DNA from 2 places in the Cyanobium sp. Copco_Reservoir_LC18 genome. Region 1 is predicted to be linked to the other one. Evidence: predicted binding sites of a transcription regulator. Region 1 holds the regulator's gene; the other holds the start of a gene.
The links. The regulator NtcA, encoded in region 1, controls nitrogen genes in cyanobacteria. The targets are predictions, from matches to a motif close to GTANCNNNNGNTAC.
Positions count from the first base shown of each region.

Region 1 (5,895 bases):
TTACCACTTTACCTTTGCAGCATTATCACTTGTTGAAGTCTTATATGCAACAACTGAACCTGATGCCATATGGAAGCATACCTGAGAAATATCATTGAACAGAGGTTCCTGAACAATCGCGATGACATGGTCTAAGTCGATGATTGCATCGTTTGGCAGAATAAAAAAGTTTGGCATATCTAAAGAATATTGAAGGGAGTGCTATGCTTTGACCTACATATTGGATAAATTAGTCATTGACATTATTTGCTTTGCTTCTTCTTCGGTGAAGTATCCATCTTGAAAGAGATTGGCTTCTAGCTCTTGAGGTGTTTCCCCCTCAACATGGATCTCTCGGCCTGCCTCAGTAGGCGGAAAAATCAGGGTTGAACCGCTATCAACTTCAACGGACCCTGGTTCATCGCATGGCTGTGATGTGATAACTTTCAGCCCTCCCTCGGAATAGCTCAGCACTTTTAAGGGCCGATCTCCGAGGTGGCCTTCATAAACCGTGTCCCATTGTGGCGTCATCGTTGAGATGGGTTGTGGTGAATCAAGCATAACTGTTTATTGGACGGTTCCGATAACCACCCATGAGGCAGACTCCCAGCCGCATAAGCCGAAGCTGCAGCGCAGGCCATTCCCCCAGAGCTCTTCCACAGCAGTCTCTGAGCGCTGTGGCGCCGACCGGGACAAGCGACTTAGACGGACCCGATAACCAACTGTCCATTTGGCTACAGAAGTCCCATCCCCCTGCCAACTGCTCCATCCTTCCAAACCCCCCTCAAACCTTCGCCAGCGTCACCCGCTCGGGCTGGTGCTGGTACTTGCCCTGGCGGTCGTTGTAGGTGGTGGCGCAGGGGTCGCCCTCGAAAAACAGCAGCTGGCAGATGCCCTCGCTGGCGTAGATGCGGCAGTCGGCGCCGGAGGAATTGCTGAATTCCAGCGTCAGGTGGCCCTCCCAGCCGGCTTCGGCGGGGGTGGTGTTGACGATGATGCCCAGCCGCGCGTAGGTGCTCTTGCCCAGGCAGATCACGGTGATGTTCGAGGGCACCCGCATCTTCTCCAGCGCCACCCCCAGCCCGTAGGAATGGGCCGGCAGGATGAAGTAATCGCCGTCCTCGTCGCTGTGCATCGGCGCCGGCTCCAGGTTCGCCGGGTTGAACCGCTTCGGGTTCATCACCGTGCCGGGCACGTGGCGGAAGATCAGGAACTCCTTCGGCGACAGCCGCAGGTCGTACCCATAGGACGAGCATCCAAAGCTCAGCACCGGCCCGGTTCGGCCCTCCGGATCCAGGTGGCGCACCAGCGTCGGCTGGAACGGCTCCAGCATTCCGGCCGCAGCCTGTTCGTTGATCCAGTGGTCGTTCTTGAGCATGGCGTCAGCCGCCGCGGCGCAACTGGGTGACCTGATCGGCCATCGCCATCAGGCTGGCCGGCATCGAGGGGCCCGTCAGGATGACATCCAGATGGGCTGGCCGCTGCTCGAGCGCCTCGATCACCGCCTCGGCGCCCAGGTAGCCCAGGGCGATCGCCAGCCCCAGCTCATCCAGCACCAGCAGATCCAGATCGCCCTTCAGCAGCCGCTCCCGGCTCACCTCCCACACCTCGGCCACCGCCTCCAGCGCCTCCTCGGCCGTGGCCCCCTCGGGCCCCTGCGAACCCGGCGGCCCGTCGAGGCAGTGGGGCGTGCCCGGCCGCAGCCACTCCAGCCGGCCGCACAGCCGCAGGCTGCCCGCCGGCCCCTGCTCCACGCCCCCCTTGAGGAACTGGCTCACCAGCACCCGGCTGCCCAGCCCGGCACTGCGCAGGGCCTGGCTGAACACCGCCGCGAAGCTGCCCCGGAACGGCGCCGTGTGGATCTGCAGCAGCCCCTCGGGCTGGCTCACCAGCCGCAGCGGTGGCACCAGGGCCAGCGGCTCGGTCCGCGCCGGAGCCGCCGTGCGCCGGGGGTGGCCGGGGTCGATGAGGCTGGCGGTCATGGACAACCCACAGAAGCGTTGACGCAAGCGACCGGACGCAGCGTCCCGACCCCTCACCTCCCGAATGTAGCGGGCCTGAACAGCCCGGCACACCATCGGTAGTGGCTGGGAACAGACGTACCACCGGCGCCGCCTACGCTCGATCGGCTTCGCCGATGGCCCGCGTGACCACTCCTGCCGACGCCCCCCGCAACGACGGCCGCGCCGCCGACGCCCTGCGCCCGGTGGCCGTCGACTGGGATCCGATGGGCTTCGCCCTCAGCTCGGTGCTGTTCGCCGCCGGCCGCACCCGGGTGCTCTGCAGCGTCTGCCTCGACCCCGAGGTGCCCCGCTGGCGGCGGGGTTCCGGCAGCGGCTGGCTCAGCGCCGAATACCGCCTGCTGCCGGCCTCCACCCCAAGCCGCCAGGGCCGCGAGCTGATGAAGCTCTCCGGCCGCACCCAGGAGATCCAGCGCCTCATCGGCCGCAGCCTGCGGGCCGCCCTCGATCTGGAGGCCCTCGGCGAGCGCACCCTGCTGGTCGACTGCGACGTGCTCCAGGCCGACGCCGGCACCCGCACCGCCTCGATCACCGGCGCCTGGATCGCCCTGGCCGCCGCCCTGGAACGCCTGCAGCAGCAGGGGGTGCTGGCCGCCTCGCCCCTGCGCCAGCAGGTGTCGGCCGTGTCGGTGGGGCTCGTGGACGGTGTGGCCCTGCTGGATCTCGATTACTCCGAGGATTCCCGCGCCGAGGTGGACCTCAACGTGGTGATGGACGAGCAGGGGCGGCTGCTGGAGATCCAGGGCACCGCCGAGGGCGCCCCCTTCCCCCGCTCCCGCCTCGACGCCCTGCTGGATCTGGCCGAACCGGGCCTGCGGGACCTGCAGGAGGCCCAGCGCCGGGCCCTGGCTGTGGCGCCAGGCACCACGACCGGCTAAAGAGTGTCATTGGCTACATGGATCGGCCAGACCGATCCATAGGTTCATCACCATTCGCCACGCCTTGATGGTCGGCGCTACGCGTGGCTTCAGCCGCTACCCCAGCAGTCCATCCAGCGGATCCCCCGGCTCCGTGACCCCCATGGGCGCCCCCGGCGCCACGGCCACCACCCTGCTGGACGTCATCCGCGGCCTGGCCGGCAGCAGCGTCGAGACCATCGAGCGCGGCAAGACGATCTTCTTCCCCGGCGACCCGGCCGAGCGGGTCTACCTGCTGCGGCGCGGCGCCGTGCGCCTTTCGCGCGTCTACGAGTCGGGCGAGGAGATCACCGTGGCCCTGCTGCGCGAGAACAGCCTCTTCGGCGTCCTGTCCCTGCTCACCGGCCAGCGCTCCGACCGCTTCTACCACGCCATCGCCTTCACCCGGGTCGAGATGGTCACCGCCCCGGCCACCTCGGTGCGGCGCGCCATCGAGCAGGACGCCAGCGTCGGCCTGCTGCTGCTCCAGGGCCTCTCCTCCCGCATCCTCCAGACCGAGACCATGATCGAGACCCTCACCCACCGGGACATGTCCTCCCGGCTGGTGAGCTTCCTGCTCGTCCTCTGCCGCGACTTCGGCGTCCCCGGCACCGAGGGCATCACCATCGACCTGCGCCTCTCCCACCAGGCCATCGCCGAGGCGATCGGCTCCACCCGCGTCACCATCACCCGCCTGCTGGGCGACCTGCGCAACGACGGCCTGGTCCAGATCGACCGCAAGAAGATCACCGTCTTCGACCCCATCGCCCTGGCCAAGCGGTTCAGCTGACGCCCGCCAGGGATACTTGGTGCATCGCGGAACCGGGGCTCGGAAGGTGTCGGGTTGGCTGCTGATCCTCGCGCTCCTGGTGCTCGGCGGAGTGCTCTCCACCCTCGGCGACCGACTGGGCAGCCGCGTCGGCAAGGCGCGCCTCAGCCTGTTCAACCTGCGGCCCCGCAAGACCGCCGTGGTGATCACGGTGCTCACCGGCAGCCTGATCAGTGCCGTCTCGCTGGGGCTGATGCTGCTGGTGAGCGAGCGCCTGCGGGTGGGGCTGTTCGAGCTCGACCAGATCCAGGACCGCCTGCGGGACAGCCGCGCCGCCCTGAAGCGCAATGAGGGGGAACTGACCCGCACCCGGGGCGAACTGGAGCGCAGCCGCCTCGACCTGATCACCGCCGAACGCCGCCGCGACCAGGCCCTGGCCAGCCAGCGCCGTGCCCGTGACCAGCTGCTGGCCGCCGAGCGCCGCGTCGACACCCTGCGGCGCGAGCTGCAGCCCCTGCAGGCCGAGCGCGCCCGGCTGGAGGCGGAGCGGGCCCGGCTCAGCCGGGAGGTGCGGGGCCGCGACGCCGAGATCCGCCGCACCGAGGCCGAGCTGGCCAATGTGCGCCGTCGCATCGCCGCCGGCGAAAAGGAACTCAAGGACCTGGAGACCAACGTCATCGCCCTGCGCCGCGGCGATGTGGTGATCGCCAGTGGCCAGCCCCTGGCCACCGCCAAGGTGCAGCTGCAGCGCCCCGACCAGGCCAGGCAGGTGATCGATGCCCTGCTGCAGGAGGCCAACCGGGCCGCCTTCCAGCTGCTGCTCCCCGGCCAGCCCCCCAACCGCCAGATTCTGCTGGTGCCCCGCAGCGACATCGTCCGGCTGGAATCCCTGCTCGCCACCCCCGGCGTCTGGGTGGTCAGCATCCGCTCGGCCGCCAACGTGCTGCGGGGCGAGGCCCAGGTGCTGGCCTTCCCCGACCTGCGCCCCAACCGCCAGGTGGTGGAGCAGGGGGAGGTGCTCTCCCGCACCGCCCTCGAACCCGACGTGCGCGAGATCGACGCCGTGCGCAGCCGCCTCAACCTGCTGCTGGCCGCCGCCTTCGCCAAGGCCCAGCGCCAGGGCACCCTGGTCAACGGGCTCCAGTTCGATGCCGCCGGCTTCAATGCCCTGGCCCGGGACCTCAGCGAGCGCCCCGCCGGCGTCACCGCCAACCTCGAGGCGGTGGCCCTCCAGAACGCCGACACCCCCGACCCGATCAGCGTGGAGCTGCGCTGGCTGCGCAAGGACGCCGCCACCCGGCCGGTGCGGCCGTGAGCGCGGGACCGCTGGCGGCCCCCGGCCCCCTGGCGGGGCTCGATCCGGGCCGCAGCAAGTGCGGCCTGGTGCTCACCGATCCCGGGCGCCGCGAGATCCGCGAGGCGCTGGTGCTGCCCCCGGAGGTGGCCTGGGAGCGACTGGAGCAGTGGCACCGCCGGCAGGCCCTCGCCGCCGTGGTGATCGGCGACGGCACCGGCAGCGGCCCCTGGCGGCGGCGCCTGGAGCCCCTGCTGCCGGTGGAGCTGGTGGATGAGCGCGGCACCACCCTGGCGGCCCGGCGCCGTTACTGGCAGCTGTACCCCGCCCGCGGCTGGCGGCGGCTGCTGCCCCTGGGCCTGCGCCAGCCCCCCCGCGACTGGGACGACGTGGTGGCCCAGCTGCTGCTGGAGCGCCGGCTGGGGCGGGAGCTGATCAGAACGACGCCCGCACCGTGAACACGTAGTCGCCGCCCGGTTCGAGCTGGTAGTCGGCCTTGAGCAGAAAGCGCAGCAGGGCGTCCTGGATCAGGGCCCGCCCGAGGGACGGCTCCACCTGCAGCTCGCCCCGGTCGAAGGCCCAGCGGAAGCGCCACTGGAAGCCGCCGGCGCTGATCTCCCCCTCCAGCAGGCAGGGGCTGAAGCTCTGGCGCAGCACCCGCAGCTGGGCGGTGGTGGCGGGAAGGCGGCTCACGGGACGTTGTCGATGCTCTCAGGATGGCGGCGGATCGGCACGAAAACTGTTCAGACGGTTGGCCGCCTTCTCCAGCCCCACCCGGCGGATCAGGTCGATGCCCGCCTCCACCTCCTGGAGCACCGTCTCCAGCACCGGCCGGTCGGCGGCGGAGAACTTGCCCAGCACATGGGACACCGTGCGGGCCCGCCGCTCCTCGGGCGTCTCGCCCGGCGCGCCGATGCCGATGCGCAGCCGCGCGAA
Region 1 covers NZ_ASAC01000010.1:126,719-132,613, forward strand. The annotation lists gene L107_RS04690 (hypothetical protein) at 214-453, opposite strand; gene dcd (dCTP deaminase) at 764-1,357, opposite strand; gene L107_RS04700 (cob(I)yrinic acid a,c-diamide adenosyltransferase) at 1,362-1,961, opposite strand; gene rph (ribonuclease PH) at 2,126-2,878, shown strand; gene ntcA (global nitrogen regulator NtcA) at 3,021-3,686, shown strand; gene L107_RS04715 (DUF3084 domain-containing protein) at 3,733-4,980, shown strand; gene L107_RS04720 (resolvase) at 4,977-5,417, shown strand; gene L107_RS04725 (DUF3146 family protein) at 5,395-5,652, opposite strand; gene pth (aminoacyl-tRNA hydrolase) at 5,671-5,895, opposite strand, start outside.

Region 2 (5,895 bases), on a different contig from region 1:
AGCGTGAACACCGGCGACCAGAAAGGCTGCCAGAAGAATGGCAACTGGTCGACACCGTAGTTCTCAAAGAATTTGGGAATCCCGTTGCCACCCGCCAGGCTCTTGGTGTTGAGCATCAGGTACATGGCCGCCGCATAGCCCCCAAGGGCAAAGAAGATGCCCTGGCCCAGACTCAACAGACCGGTGTATCCCCAGATCAGATCGATGGCCAGGGCCGTGATCGCCAGTGAGAAGTAGCGGCCGAAGAGGTTGAGACGGAAATCATCCAGCGCTGCCGGCAGGATGAACAGGGCGATCGCCAGCAGAATCCAGGGGACGAGTCGTTGGAAGATTTTCACAGGTAGGGCCTCCTGGTGGGGAGATGGAACGGGAAGCTGCAGAGGGGGGGACGGACCGGGTCAGGCATCGACCGAGCGACCCTTCTGGGGGAACATGCCGTTGGGGCGGAACTGCAGGAAGACGATGATGAAGATGAACACCAGCACCAGCGACATGCTGGTGGTGGCGAAGAACTCAATCACCCCTTTCGCCGCCAGCGGCATGTCAGGGAAAATCGTCAGCAGGGTGCCCGAGCCGATCACCGACTGGATGATGCCCAGCAGCAGGGAGGCCAGCACGGTGCCCAGCAGATTGCCGACGCCCCCGAGGACGATCACCATGAAGCAGGAGACGATGTAGGCGGCCCCGAGGTTGGGACCCACCGAGCCAAGCAGGGTGATGGCGCAGCCGGCCACCCCCGCCAGGCCGGAGCCGATGCCGAAGGTGATGCTGTCGACGCGGTCAGTGGGAATACCCAGGCAGTTGCTCATCTGACGGTTCTGGGTGACCGAACGGATGCGGAGGCCCCAGACGCTCTTGTTGAGGAACCAGTAGGTGGCCAGCAGCAACAGGGCGGACAGCAGAATGATGAAGATGCGGAGGCCCGGCAGTTCAATCGTGCCGATCATTCCCCAGCTTCCCTGCAGCCATTTCGGGGCGGTGACATCAATATTCCGCGGGCCGAACCAGGGCTTGGCGAGCGGGCGGACCTGGTCGAAGAGGTTGACGGCCACCAGGCCGATGCCGATGGCGATCGCCCAGCCCAGTCCATTGAGATAGGTGAAGAAGGGCTTGGCGGAGAACTTGGCGGCCAGCAACTTCGAGATAATGAAACCAACGCCGACACCTACGAGGATGCCCAGCATCATGGCCGTCGACACGCTTCGGATCAGCTGGATCAGAATCAGGCTGACCCCCCATGTGGCCAGGAGCGTTTCAAGCGGGCGGCCATAGAGCTGCCGGATCAATGTTCTCTCCAGCAGCACTCCAATCAGTGCTGTCACAATGAAGGACAACACCAGTGAGACCGGAAAATACAATTCGAAGATCACACCACCCATGGGCTTGAAAGCCGATTGCACCACGTAGGTGACATAGGCCCCGAGCATCATGAATTCGCCATGGGCGAGGTTGATGACACCCATCAATCCGAAGACGATGGCCAGGCCCGTTGCTGCCAGCAGCAGCACGGACCCGATGCTGAGGCCATCGAGGATCTGAGAAAAGAAAAGTTCCAACGGAATGAAGGTTGAACGTTAGATCCAGCGCTGCTGAGGCGACGCTGGATCGGGTCGAACGTGGTGGTGGTGTGGTGGACTGGAAAGGGGCGGTTCCCGCAGGAACCACCCGACTTTCATTCCCTCACGGATGGCTCCGTGATCACATCTTGAACTTGCCGGCGTCAGGCCGATCCTGGGTCCAGTCGCAGGTGAAGCCCTTGGTCTCGGGAACGAACTGGTTCCAGGGAATCGGGGGGATGGCCTTGACGCTGTCGTAGAGGATCTTGAACTGGCCGGTGGGTTCCGCTTCGCCGATGAGCACCCGCTCGGAGGTGTGGTGGTTGGGGAACATCTTGATTTCGCCCTGGGGAGCGGCGAAGGTGATCCCGATCATGTTTTTGCGCACCGCTTCGAGATCCTCGAAGGTGCCCGCCTTCTCCACGGCATTCTTCCAGAGGTACACCATGTTGTAGGCGGATTCGGCCGGGTCACCCACAACGCGGTCGGCCCCGTACATCGCCTGGAAGTCGGCGGTGAACTTCTTGGAGGCCGGGGTGTCCAGGCTCATGAAGTAGTTCCACGCGGCGTAGGTGCCGGTGGTGTACTCGGGACCGATCTGACGGATCTCCTCCTCGGCGATGGAGAAGGACATGATCGGGTACTTGGCCGGATCGATGCCCGAAGCCTTGAACTGCTTGAAGAGGGCGACGTTGGAGTCACCGTTCAGGGTGTTGATGATGATCCCGCCATCCGGGAAGGCCTTCTTGATCTTGGCGATGATCGGAGCCACCTCGGTGTTGCCGAGGGGGATGTAGTCCTCGCCGACGGTCTCACCGCCAAGGGCCTTCATCTGCTCCTTGATGATGGTGTTGGCCGTGCGCGGATAGACGTAGTCGGAACCGACCAGGTAAACCTTCTTGCCGAGTTTGTCGCCGAACTTGTCCATCAGCCACTGAACCGCGGGCTCAGCCTGCTGGTTGGGAACAGCGCCGGTGTAGAAGATGTTCCTCGAACACTCCTGACCCTCGTACTGGATCGGGTAGAAGAGGATGTGGTTCTTCGACTCGAAGACCGGCAGCATCGCCTTGCGGCTGGCGGAGGTCCAGCCGCCGAAAACGACGGCAACCTTGTCGGAGTCGATCAGTTTCTGGGCCTTCTCGGCGAAGGTGGGCCAGTCGGAGGCGCCATCTTCGGAAACGGCAACGATCTTGTAGGACTTGCCGCCGACCTTGACGCCGCCGGCGTCATTGATTTCCTTGATCGCCATCTCTTCGACTTCTTTCAAAGTCGTTTCGGAGATGGCCATGGTGCCGCTGAGGGAGTGAAGGATGCCGACCTTCACTTCACCGTCAAAATTGCCGCCGGACCCGGACTCGCCCCCGCAGGAGACGAGGGTTACGCTCACGGCAGTTGCGGCGATTGCAGCTGCCAGTCGCCTTGAAAGATGCAGAGACATTGATGCCTGTTCAAGATGAATTGTAGTCGCCGTAACCGACGGCAAAGGGAAAGGTACGGAAGGACGTGGCTACCCCCGGTATCCGATGAGACAGAAAGAGCCCCAGGGCCTGCCGGGGTGAGGATTTGCACGTCACCAAGCTGTCGATATGTTGCATTACCTACGGTTTAGGTGATCAACGCCTGAAAGACGAATACCGGATTTTTGGTCCGCTCTGGCGGCTCAGGCCGCCGCAGGGTCGGGCAGCTGCCGCAGCAGGAAGCTTTCGACCCGGTCCAGTCCCTCGCCACTGCGCAGATTCGTGAAGCACCAGGGGCGACCGCCGCGCATGCGTTCGGTGTCGCTCTCCATCACGGCCAGGCTGGCCCCGACCATGGGGGCCAGGTCGATCTTGTTGATCACCAGCAGGTCGGAACGGGTGATGCCGGGCCCCCCCTTGCGGGGGATCTTGTCCCCGGCGGCCACGTCGATCACGTAGATGCACAGATCCACCAGCTCCGGGCTGAAGCTGGCCGCCAGGTTGTCGCCGCCGCTCTCCACCAGCACCAGGTCGAGGTCCGGGAAGGCCTCCTCCAGCTCCTGCACAGCCGCCCGGTTGATCGAGCAGTCCTCCCGGATGGCGGTGTGGGGGCAGCCGCCGGTCTCCACGCCCCGGATACGCTCCGGGGCCAGGGAGCCGGCGCGGGTGAGGAACTGGGCGTCCTCCTGGGTGTAGATGTCGTTGGTGACCACCGCCAGCTGCAGCCGTTCCCGCAGCCTCCGGCAGAGGGCGTCCACCAGGGCCGTCTTGCCCGATCCCACCGGACCGGCCACGCCCACCCTCAGTTTGCTGCCCATCGCCCCGGTCCAGGATCGGTGCCATCCTGACGCCAGCGCCGAGGGCTGCGGTGGGGGACGGACCGATGCCGACGCTGATCCGTCGCTTCGAGCGCCTGGATGCCCGACTCGTCGCCTCCGTCACGGGCATGGGGGTTGTGGTCTGCCTGGGGTTCATCGAGCTGCTGCGCAGCCCCCTGCAGCAGCTCTCCAGGGTGACGATCGAACTGCTGGCGGTGCGGGCCCTGCTGTTTCTGGCCCCACTGCTGGTCAGCCTGCTGCTGCTGCTGCGGGATGGCCCGCTGCTGCTGGGCCGCCGTCGCCCCCCCGCCTCCTGGGGGCCCGACCTGCTGGCCAGCGGCCTGATGAGCGTCGTGCTGCTGCTTTATTTCATGGCGGCGGTGGTCATCACCGCCAGCCTGTTGCTCAACCAGGGGGATGGGGTGGGGGAGGTGGGCTTCCTGATCGGCCAGCTGGAGCCGGCCCGCTTCGCCTCCGCGCTGGCCAGGGCGGCCGCCTATGGCGGGATCTGTGCCGCCATCTGCCTGCACCAGGCCGGGCGCAGCTCCGCCGGCGCCGCGGCGATGGCCTCCGGCATGGCCCGGTCGCTGCGGCTGGGCATCGGGGTGATGGTCTGCCTCGATGTGCTCTGGTCGATCGTCGTCGATCCCCTGCGCATGGGAGGGACCTGACCGTGACCACCGCCGCTCCCGCCCCCGCCCCGCCGCGGCGCCCTGGGCCCCAGAGCCTGGTCTTCCTGGCCGGCGCGGTGGCCCTGCTGGGGGTGTTCGTGTTCGGGATCGCCCGCTCCGGCAACTGGCTCGCCCCCAGCGTCCGCCTGCAGTTCCGCACCCTCGACGCCGCCGGCCTGCAGACGGGCATGGCGGTGCGCATCTCGGGATTCGCGGTCGGCCAGGTGCGCCGGATCGTGCTGCAGCCCGACGCCCAGGTGCTGGTGGAGCTGGAGCTGCGGGACCCCTACCGCTCCATGGTGGGTCGCCGCAGCCGGGCCGAACTGGCCCAGCTGGGGCTCCTGGGCGACAGCTACATCGCCATCACGCCCGACCCGGCGGCGATCGGCCAGCCCCCGATCGGTGATGGCGAGACGCTGGTGTTCACCAGCCGCCCCGACATCGACGACCTGATCGCCGAGGTGGCCAGCAGCCGCATCCCCCTGCAGCGGGCCGTCAGCAGCGGCCTGACGCTGGCGGAGACCCGCCTGCCCCGCAGCCTTGATGAGCTCGACCGCACCCTGGTCGCCAGCCGCCGCCTGGCGACACGCCTGGAGGCGGACACCCGGCGCAGCAGCAGCGAGCTCAACCGCACCCTGGGGGCCACCCGGCAGCTGGCGGAGCGCCTCGAAGGGCGCGCCGATGGCACTGCCGCCGACCTGTCGGCCCTGATCAAGCGCCTCGAGAGCACCGAATCCCAGACGCGGCCGCTCCTGCTCCAGACCCTGCGCGAGCTCTCCACCATGGCCGCCGCCACCAACCGCCTGGTGAAGACGCTCAACGAGAGCTGGGTGATCGAACTGATCGAGCGGACCGGGGAACCCCGAACCGAGCCGGGCCGCTGATCACCACGACGGCCGCCGGCGGCGTCACCCCTCCACCCGGTCGGCCTGGCGCAGCAGCTCGGGCGGGAACGTCACTCCGATGGCCCGGGCCGTGCGGCGATTCAGCAGCAGCAGCTTCTCGGTCACCGGCTCGAAGGCCATCGTGGCGGGGGATCGGCCACGCAGCACCTGCACCGCCAGGGCTCCGGCCTGGGCCCCGTCGGCCTCCGGATCCCAGCCCACCACCGCCAGGCACCCCGGCGTGGCGATGTCGGACGGGTCGACGGAATAGACCGGCAGGCGATGGCGCAGGCCGGCCGCCGCCAGGGCCGGGAAGCCCACGCTGGTGGCGTAGTCGCCCACCCGCACCAAAGCCCCCACCCGGTGGCTGGCCAGGGTGTCGGCGGCCCGGGTCACCTCCGCCGGCCCGGCCACCGGCTCGACCATCACCACCAGGGAGCGCGGCGCCGCTTCCCGGCGCAGCAGCTCGGCTTCGAAGCTGGCGTTGGCCTCGGAGGGGTTGTAGACGA
Region 2 covers NZ_ASAC01000004.1:210,668-216,562, reverse strand. The annotation lists gene urtC (urea ABC transporter permease subunit UrtC) at 1-338, opposite strand, end outside; gene L107_RS02290 (urea ABC transporter permease subunit UrtB) at 399-1,556, opposite strand; gene urtA (urea ABC transporter substrate-binding protein) at 1,699-2,994, opposite strand; gene ureG (urease accessory protein UreG) at 3,217-3,831, opposite strand; gene L107_RS02275 (hypothetical protein) at 3,897-4,502, shown strand; gene L107_RS02270 (MlaD family protein) at 4,505-5,386, shown strand; gene L107_RS02265 (ABC transporter substrate-binding protein) at 5,411-5,895, opposite strand, start outside.
Region 2: urtA (urea ABC transporter substrate-binding protein) is a predicted target of NtcA. The motif match lies at 3,073-3,086, and genes of this name have one in related genera.